3 regions of the Cupriavidus sp. 10L45 genome follow, and region 1 is predicted to be linked to each of the others. Evidence: predicted binding sites of a transcription regulator. Region 1 holds the regulator's gene; each other region holds the start of a gene.

Region 1 (3,274 bases):
AGTCCTCTGCAGGGTCGGCAACCGCTCTGTTTTCGGTTGCCTGCAGGTCTCTACTGCTGCGTCAGTTGCTGGGCGGCCATCTGGTACTTCACCGCCTCGCGATCGTGGCCCTGTACGCGGTCCTTGTAGCGGATGACCTGGCGGTCGAGCTTGTCGACCAGACAGTCGATCGCCGCATACAGATCTTCATGATGCGCTTCGACGAAGATGTCCTTCCCCTTCAGATGCAGATTGATTTCCGCGTACTGGCGCCGGTCCTTCTCCTTGTGGTTGTCCACCGATAGCAGCACGCTCACGCCGATGACCTGATCGAAATGCCTGACAATTCGCTCCAGTTTCGTTTCCACATACTCACGCAGCGGGGGCGTGATGTCGAGGTGGTGTCCACTGATCTTGAAGTTCATAGCGCTTCTCCTTCTGAAAGAGCCGCACCAGGCAGGCGGTTGCGGCTCGGCTACAAAGTCTTGCGGAGATTGACTGCGGGGATCTTGAGCGCTTCGCGGTATTTCGCCACCGTGCGGCGTGCGACCACGAAGCCTTGCTCACCCAGCAGTTCGGCGATCCGGCTGTCGGAAAGAGGATTCCTGGGGTCTTCGGCTCCTATCAGTTGCTTGATCAGCGCGCGGATTGCCGTGGAGGAGGCCGCGCCGCCAGTCTCCGTAGAGACGTGGCTCCCAAAGAAGTACTTCAACTCGAAAGTACCCATGGGCGTGGCCATGTACTTATTCGTGGTGACCCGGGAAATGGTCGACTCATGTAAACCGAGTGTATCGGCTATTTCCCGCAAAACCAAGGGGCGCATCGCGATTTCGCCATGCGTGAAAAAGTTCTTTTGACGTTCCACAATTGCCTGCGAAACACGCAGGATCGTATCGAATCGTTGCTGGATGTTCTTGATAAGCCACCGCGCCTCCTGAAGCTTCTGCTGCAGGCCTGCCGTCCCCGTTTCGCCCTTCGCGCCGCGCAGGATCTGCGCATACATGTCGTTGATGCGCAGCCGTGGCATGACATCCGGATTGAGCGCCGCGATCCACCCGCTGCCGCTCTTGCGCACGAACACGTCGGGCACCACGAAGTCGGCCTCGGGACGGTTGAACGCGTGCCCCGGATACGGCGCCAGCGAGCGAATCAGTTCGTGTGCCGCCTTCAGTGCTATTTCGTCCACCTGGAGCGCTTTCTTTAGCCGCGTGTAGTCGCGCACGGCCAGCAGTTCCAGATGATGATTGACGATGGTCAGCGCCAGCTCACGATGCGAGTGCTTCAGGCGACGCAATTGCAGGCTGAGGCACTCCGCGGCATTGCGCGCGCCCACGCCGGGCGGGTCGAAGCTCTGCAGCAGGGTCAGGATCGCGTGGACTTCGTCGATCTCGAATTCGAGTTCCTCGGGCAGTTCGGTGCAGATTTCCTCGAGCGAGGCGCTCAGGTAGCCGTCATCGTCGAGCGATTCGATCAGGAAGATGGCCAGGCCCTTGTCGCGCACCGAGATCTTCAGCGGGGCCAACTGCCCCATCAGGTGCTCGCGCAGCGTGGGCTCGGCATCGCGCAACTGCATCGGCGACTTTTCGTCCTCGTCGCCCTGGGGGCGGCGGGCGAAGTCGTCGAGGCTCCAGTCGCTGCCGTAGTCCTCGCTGCCGTTGTCGTTGTAGTTGTCGTCCTCACCGCCGGACGCGCCATCGGTGCGCGCGTCGCCGTTGGGCTGTGGCTCGGAGGAGGCCGGCGCGGGGGCGCTCTGGAGGTTGACCGAGCCATCGGCGGCTACCCGCAGCGGGCTTTCGATCCAGTCGTTTTCGCGTTCGAGCAGGGGATTTTCGGTCAGCGCCTGTTCCACTTCCTGCTGGAGTTCAAGCGTCGAGAGCTGCAACAATCGAATCGACTGTTGCAGCTGCGGGGTCAATGCCAGATGTTGCGAGAGACGAAGCTGAAGCGACGGTTTCATGCGACCTATTCTATGCGCATCCTTCCGACTATGGAACGGAAATTGCTATCGCCTATCGCTCTGACTTCCTGATCGACCCCGGCTGTCGCCGTGGAGGCCGGGAGAAGCGCGGCCGCACGCGGCGGCCGATGGGTCACATGCGGAAATTTTCGCCCAGGTACACGCGTCGCACGGACTCGTTGGCGATGATTTCCTCAGGCTGGCCGGCGGCCAGCACCGTGCCTTCGCTGATGATGTAGGCGTGGTCGCAGATGCCGAGCGTCTCGCGCACGTTGTGGTCGGTGATCAGCACGCCGATGTTGCGCGCCTTCAGGAAGCTCACGATGCGCTGGATTTCGCCCACGGCGATGGGGTCCACGCCGGCGAACGGCTCGTCCAGCAGGATGAAGCGCGGCGCGGAGGCCAGCGCCCGGGCAATTTCCACGCGGCGGCGCTCGCCGCCGGAGAGCGACAGCGCCGGGTTGTTGCGCAGATGGGCGATCTGCAGGTCGTCCAGCAGCGAATCCAGGCGGCGTTCGATCTCGGCCTTCGGCAGCGGCTTGCCCTTCTCCAATTGCAACTCGAGCACGGCGCGGATGTTTTCCTCGACGTTGAGCTTGCGGAAGACCGAGGCCTCCTGCGGCAGGTAGGACAGGCCCATGCGGGCGCGCTCGTGGATCGGCAGGCCGCTGATGTGCTGGTCGTCCAGCACGATGTCGCCCTCATCCAGTGCCACCAGGCCCACGATCATGTAGAACGACGTGGTCTTGCCGGCGCCGTTCGGACCGAGCAGGCCGACCACCTCGCCGCTCTTCACGTCCAGCGAGACGTCCTTGACCACGGTGCGCGAACCGTAGCGCTTCTTCAGGTGGCGCACGACCAGCGTGCTGCTGTCGGTACGGGCGGCCGACGGGGCTGCGGAGGCGTTCGGGGCGAGCGTGGCGGAGTCGTTCATCAGGTCAATGCATGCGTGACGCGGCGGGCGCGTCCGGGGTTCAGGGCTTGCCGGGCGCGGGCGCCGGCTTCAGTTCCAGCGGCGGTGGCGGCGCGGCGGCGCCGCTGGCCGGGTCCGCGCGCGGCGAGAGCACGGCGCGCACGCGGCCGGACGGGTTGCCGGTGGAGGTGTTGTTGTCGCCGCCGGCAGCCGTGTAGTACTCGTTGCGGCTGTCGTAGGTGATCACGGCGCCGCGGATCTCGTCGACGGTCTTCGCGCCGGCGATGCGCGCCGCGCGGGCATGACCGATCAGCTTCGACATTTCCTGCTTGCCGTCGTACTCGATGCGGTCGCCCCAGCCATCGATGTATTCGTCCACGCCGTCGCGCTTCTGGCGGATATACGCCTGGCGTCCCGGATTGGCC
Region 2 (3,274 bases), on a different contig from region 1:
CCGGCGCCCGCGCCGAGGGCGCCAGTCAGGCCGCCGACCAGCCCGCCGACGAGGCCGGTGACTGGGGCGGTGATCGGGGCAAGCGGGTTTGCCGGCTTGCTTCCGCCCGTGCCGCCGCTGGGCGTCGGCGTGGTCGGCGCAGGGGTGGTCGTCGCCGGCGCGTTGCCGCCGGTCAGCCCGGCAACCAGGCCCGTCACCGGCGCAAGCGGGCCGGACGTCCCGGAGCCGCCGCCAGCGTTACCGCCCGTCAGGCCAGACGTGATGCCGCTGACCAGTCCCGTCACCGGCGCCAGCGGGCCAGCGCCGCCGCTGGCCGGGCCGTTCACTGCGCCACCGAGGGACGCCACCGTGTTGCCCGTGCCTGTGACGATGCCGCCCACGCCGGACACCACGGGCTTCTGCGTCGATTGCAGCGAGGTGCCGGCCGTCGCCAGCGCGCCGCCCACCGTGGTCAGCAGGTTGCTGACCGGCTGGCCGAGGCCGGTGGCCGCGCCGAGCGTCTGGGTGCTGCTGGTCAGCGTGGACGTGAGCGGCACGATGGCCTTGCTCACGCCGCTGGTCAGCTGCTCGACCGGGCCGGTGGAAAGCGCGGTGCCGAGCTTGCCGCCGGTATCGGTCACGGCGCCGCCGACTTGCGAGACCACGCCGCCGAGCGGGTTGGTCAGCGCCCCGAGCGGCGCCAGCGGGCCGCTGCCGAGGCCGCTGACCGCGCCGCCGGCGTTCGTCACCGCGTTGCCGACCTGGGCGACCACGCCACCGGTGCTGGCCACCGTGGTGCCCAGCGGGTTGGTGGCGTTCGGCATATTGCCGAGCCCGGCCTGCACGCCGTTGCCCAGCGTGTTCACGGCGCTGCCGAGCGAGGTCACCACGCCGGCCAGGCCGTTCTGCGTGGCCGGCGACACCACTGGCAGGTTCGCATCCTTGATGGCCGTGCCGACGTCGGTCACGGTATCGCCCACGCCCTTCACCACGCCGCCGGCGTTGCTGACGATGGTGCTGGTGGGCGTGAGCGCCACCGTGCCGCCGCCGCCGCCGCCGTTGTCTCCACCTCCACCGCCGCCACCGCCGCCACCACCACCGCCGTTGTTGGCCGTATCCGTGCCGGTGCCGCCCGTACCACCCGTGCCGCCGAGGCCGGCGTTGTTGCTGCCCGAGCCATTCGAGCCACCTGAGCCGCTGGTGCCCATCGACGTGGAGCCGCTGCCGCTGGCGCAGCCGCCCAGCACGATGAGCGACCCGAGCAATGCCGACAGGGCGATGTGCTTCGCGAACGTTTGATTGCGCATGACCTTTTCCCTTTTGGTTTTTTCCCGACCTGCCACGAATGCGTGGCGGTACATGCCATGGCGCAAACGGTGTGCCATGGCCGGGAATGGCCGGCAACGGCCTGCGGGCATGCCATGCGAAGGGAGGGAAGGGGGCGCGGAGAGGCGCGTCAGGCAAGCGTTTGCGGGCGGCGGGCTCAAACGCCCGCATGAAGCGGGCGGGGCTGGCGCGCGGCGGCGGCGTGTAGCGTGGGCGGGAACACGTTACGTAGCACGTAACACGCCACACGGCGTTCCGGCAGCGTTCGGCAACGCACGCCGGGGCGCGACGCGATGGCCGGAGCGCCGCGCCGGGCAACGGTCTCCGGGCGGTGGCGAGGGCGTGCGGAGCGCCCGTATTGAACGTGCGCTTGATGCTGGCACACCGCTTGCGCGCATCGGCAAGCCCGAGGGATTCGAGCACACCACACCAGCACACCATAGGAGATAGATCATGAGGTCAACGATGCAACGCGAACGTTCGGTGTCGGTCATCACCATCGCCTGTGGCGCCGTGCTGGCGCTGCTGGCCGGCTGCTCGTCGGGAGGTTCCGGCAGCGGCGCCTCGCCGAACGGGAACAACAACGTCACGCCGCCGCCGGCCACGCCGACCCCGGCTGCCTCGGTGGACACCACGCCCACCGCCAAGGTGACCGAAGGCGCCGGCAATACCGTGGTGGCCACCGGCAATGCCGTGAGCCAGATCGGCCAGCAGGTCAAGGACGCGAATCTGCCGGTGGTGCCGGATGCCGCGCAGAACGCTACCGGCGACGTGGTGATGAAGGCCGGCGACACCGTGGCCACGCTCGGCGTGGGCGTGCGGGAGGGGCTGGGCAAGATCGGCAGCGTGGACAACCCGCTCGGCGTCACTGTCGGCAACACCGGCAACGTGGTCACGCAGGCCGGCAAGACTGTAGTCAGCGCGGGCGATCTGGTCCAGTCGCTCGGCACGGAACAACTCTCGCCGCTGGCGCCCGTGACCCAGCCGGTGGGAGGCGTGGTGCAGACCGTGGGCGGCACCGTCATGCAGGTGGGCGGCAAGCTTGGCGACACCTTGTCCACCGGCCCCGTGGCGCAGCTCACCGGCAGCGCGAGCAAGGCCATCGTGCCGCTGACGACCAAGCTGACCGATACCACGCAGACCGTGGGCGGGGCCACCGGCCTGGGCGTCCCGGTCGACAACCTGCTGACCAAGCTGGGTAACACCGTGGCGACTGGCGGCAGCATGCTGACCAACGCCGGCAAGCCGATCGTCTCGCCGCTGGGCGGCGTGGTGACGGAGACCGGCAAGACCGTGGCCGCCGCCGGCGTGCTGCTGAACAACCGGAACGGCACGGGGGGCGGCACGGGCGGCAATCCGCTTGGCGGGCTGCTCAACAGCCTGCCGGTCGCCAATGCCAGCGGCAGCGGCGGCACCAATCCGCTGGCCCCGGTGACCGGCCTCGTCGGCACGGTAACCGGCGCGCTGACCAATGCGACCAACGGCACCGCCACCAGCGGCAATGCCGGCTCCCCGCTCAATGGCGTCACCGGCCTGCTGGGCGGCCTGACGCAACACTGACCCCCCCGAGCCTGAAGGTGGCTCGGGACTTTCCCTAGCCATCGCCCGGCTACTTTATGGTGCGCTGTCGTCCTTACCCCGCGCGGCGCATCCTTTTATTTCGTGCCGTGCAGCATCCCGCATCAGAACGTGCAGGACGCCGCACGGCACATTCGCTTTTATTGCCAGCGCGCGAACAATTCGGATCACGCTTTGCGCGGGGTTGCGTTGTTTCAAACGTCTGTCCCACTTTAAGCTAGGCCCCATTGGCATTCCCTTAGTTCCTATGGGGGGTATGGCTGGAGACATAGCATGTCTTATAAATGTTCTACCAGCGCCAAAAACAACAAAATCGCCGCTCAATGAAGCGGCGAACACAACCGGCATCCGGGCAGTGGCGCTGGCGGTCACGCGCAACACCCATCGGGAT
Region 3 (3,274 bases), on a different contig from region 1:
ACGATGCGGGGGCCGGCGCGCGCCGCTATCTCGTGATCGCCCCGTCCGAGAACGGCAAACCCGGCGCGCCTGTGCAGGTGCAGGCGCTGTAGCCGGTCCGGGGGGCCGGGAAGGTACGGCGGATGATACAAATGGCACGACATTTGCGTAGTACCGGGCAAATGCGTAGTACCCATCCCGGCCGCGCCCACATTCCCAGAACAATGCCCCTTTCCGCCTCAACCCTCGTCCTTCGGGCCAAGCAGCTCGAAATCGAGGCCGTCCGCCTGATGGCAAGTCGCGTGGAGTTGGCCGACCTGATCGGCCAGCTGATCCACGCCTTGCAGCGTGAACGGGGGGCCAGCAGCATCTTCCTGGCCTCCGGTGGGCAACGGCTGGCGCAGGAGCGCCAGACGGCGATGGGCGAGGCGGTCCACATCGCCTCCCGGCTGGGCGAGCGCTTCGCCAGCCAGCTGGAAGCGGGCCATACGGGTACGGCGTCGATGGTGTCGTTGATGGCCTGGGTCCAGCTCGATCTGGCCACGCTGCCGGCGCTGCGCCAGTCCATCGATCAATGCCAGACCACCGCGCACGACGCCGTGGCGGCGTTCAGCCGCCTGATTGCCGCGCTGCTGGAGTTGATCTTCCATCTGGCCGATGTGGCGATGTATCCGGGCATCGCCCGGCCGCTGGTGGCCTTCGTCTACCTCGTGCAGGGCAAGGAAGCCGCCGGGCAGGAGCGGGCCGTCGGGGCGCAGATGTTCGCCTCCGGCACCTGTGCGGGCACCGCGCCGCAGCGCGTGCAGCAGTTGGTGGAAGCCCAGCAGCGCAGCTTCCAGATGTTCGAGCGCTTCGCCGACCCGTCGCTGCTCGCCGCATGGCGGCAACGGCAGGCCAGCGCCGCGGTCGCCGCGCAGGACGGCATGCGCCGCACGCTGCTGACCACGCCGCCGGGCACGGCGCTGGTGCACGACGACAGCGAGAAGTGGTTCGAAGTCTGCAGCGAGGTCATCACGGGCATGTGGACGCTGGAGATGCAGGTGGTGCAGGACCTGCGCAAGGCCTGCGAGGCGCAGATCCAGCGTTCCCAGGCCGATCTCCAGGATTCGGCCGGGCTGCTGCGCCAGCTACTGGACAACCCACCGCCCCATACCCATGCCGTCGAGCGCTTTTTCGATGTGGCCGAGCAACCCGCCGCCGCCCCTGTGCTGCCGGGCATGCCCGATGCCGGAAACGGACCCGCCGAGGTGCACGCCACCACCGTCACGTCGCTGGAGCGCCTGCTGCGCCAGCAGTCGGCGCGACTGGCCCAGACCGAAGTGGAACTCGATGCCGCCCGGCGCGCGCTCAAGGAGCGCAAGGTGATCGAGCGCGCCAAGAACGCGCTGATGGCCCGCATGGGGCTCAGCGAGGACGCCGCGTTCCGGGCCTTGCAGAAGGCGTCGATGGACAACAACCGCCGGCTGGCGGACATTGCCGAAGCCACCCTCTCGCTCACCGGCCTCGCCCTGCCCCCACAGGACGACGATCAGCACCAGGATTGAACCCGCCCGGCCGCGCGCACCAAAAGCGGGCAGCCCATGCACTACCAACGCCCCCTAGATCGTCACTTGCCCCAACCCGGCCCAACCCGGCCCCACCCGGCGGCGGGCATGGAACGTGCGTCAGCACTGACATCGGGCTGATGACGGCCCGGCAGTGCATCACCCTGTAAAGCATCAAGGATGACGGCGTCCTGTCACGTGCCGGCCAGAGGCCGGGCGGACGGACGCCGTTTGTCTTTTCTGAGCCAAACGAAGGAAACGGAGAGGAATACCCCATGGCCTATCTCGCCCCCACCGAGTTCGTCACCAAGATGGTCGATGCCGGAGAGTCCAAGCTGCTGATGTCCACGCGTGACACGCTGATCCGGTCCTATATGGCCGGCGCCATCCTGGCGCTGGCGGCAGCCTTCGCGGTGTCCATCACTGTCAACACCGGCAACGCGCTGGTTGGCGCGCTGCTGTTCCCGGTTGGCTTCTGCATGCTGTACCTGATGGGCTTCGACCTGCTGACCGGCGTCTTCACGCTCGCGCCGCTGGCCGTGCTGGACCGCCGCCCGGGCGCCACCTGGAGCGGCGTGCTGCGCAACTGGGGCCTGGTGTTCTGTGGCAACCTCGCCGGCGCCGTCACCGTGGCGTTCTTCATGGCCATCATCTTCACCTTCGGCTTCTCCGAAGCCCCGAACGCCATCGGCCAGAAGATCGGCCACATCGGCGAAGGCCGCACCGTGGGCTACGCCGCGCATGGCGCCGCCGGCATGCTGACGCTGTTCATCCGCGCCGTGATGTGCAACTGGATGGTCTCCACCGGCGTGGTGGCGGCCATGATGTCGACCTCGGTGTCCGGCAAGGTCATCGGCATGTGGATGCCCGTGCTCGTGTTCTTCTACATGGGCTTCGAGCACTCCATCGTGAACATGTTCCTGTTCCCGTCGGGCCTGATGCTGGGCGGCAACTTCACCCTCATGGACTACCTGATCTGGAATGAAATCCCGACTGTGCTGGGCAACCTGGTGGGTGGCCTGACCTTCGTGGGCATCACGCTCTACAGCACGCACTACAAGTCGGCCAGCAAGCGCGCGCTGGGCTGATCGGATCACTACCCGGTATCGAGGCGACCGCGCCATGTCCGGCGGGCTCCAGGTCAGCGTTGGCCAACACTCGGACGCTGGCCGGAAGGCGGTCAACCAGGACTTTCATGGCGTGACCCACCCCGCCGGCCACCACCGCGTGACCAAGGGCGTTGCGCTGGCGCTGGCGGACGGCATCAGCAGCAGCGCGGTCAGCCAGATCGCCAGCGCCGCCGCCGTCCGCACCTTCCTCGAGGACTACTACTGCACCTCCGAAGCCTGGACCGTGCGGCGGGCGGCGCAGTGCGTGCTGGCCGCCGTCAACTCCTGGCTCCACGCGCAGAGCCGTCACAGCGAAGCCCGCTTCGACCGCGACCGCGGCTACGTCTGCACATTCAGCGCGCTGATCTTCAAGGCGCGGGAGGCCCACCTGCTGCACGTGGGCGACGCGCGCGTCTATCGGCTGCATCGGCACACGCTGGAGCAGCTCACCGTCGATCATCGGGTCTGCGTGTCGGCCTCTGAGGCCTATCTGGGCCGAGCGCTGGGTGCGAGCCCGTCTGTCGAAATCGACTATCGGACGTGGGGCGTGGAGCCCGGCGAGATCTACCTGCTGGCCACCGACGGCGCCTACGAATACCTGGAAGCCGCCGATGTCCACCAGGCCCTGACCGCCAGCGACGA

The links. The regulator sigma-54, encoded in region 1, starts transcription at its own class of promoters, with help from an activator protein. The targets are predictions, from matches to a motif close to TGGCANGNAANCTGCTTT.
Region 2: a site for sigma-54 is predicted at 1,534-1,551, ahead of AC1DFU_RS00185 (collagen-like triple helix repeat-containing protein). Genes of this name have one in related genera too.
Region 3: a site for sigma-54 is predicted at 1,628-1,645, ahead of AC1DFU_RS09345 (formate/nitrite transporter family protein). Genes of this name have one in related genera too.

The regions. Positions count from the first base shown of each region.
Region 1 is NZ_JBFTJC010000003.1:14,591-17,864, reverse strand. It holds gene hpf (ribosome hibernation-promoting factor, HPF/YfiA family) at 51-404, opposite strand; gene AC1DFU_RS05960 (RNA polymerase factor sigma-54) at 455-1,936, opposite strand; gene lptB (LPS export ABC transporter ATP-binding protein) at 2,070-2,870, opposite strand; gene lptA (lipopolysaccharide transport periplasmic protein LptA) at 2,911-3,274, opposite strand, start outside.
Region 2 is NZ_JBFTJC010000001.1:32,226-35,499, forward strand. It holds gene AC1DFU_RS00185 (collagen-like triple helix repeat-containing protein) at 1-1,286, opposite strand, end outside; gene AC1DFU_RS00190 (collagen-like triple helix repeat-containing protein) at 1,771-2,865, shown strand.
Region 3 is NZ_JBFTJC010000004.1:275,774-279,047, forward strand. It holds gene AC1DFU_RS09335 (YncE family protein) at 1-92, shown strand, start outside; gene AC1DFU_RS09340 (nitrate- and nitrite sensing domain-containing protein) at 204-1,523, shown strand; gene AC1DFU_RS09345 (formate/nitrite transporter family protein) at 1,799-2,611, shown strand; gene AC1DFU_RS09350 (bifunctional protein-serine/threonine kinase/phosphatase) at 2,646-3,274, shown strand, end outside.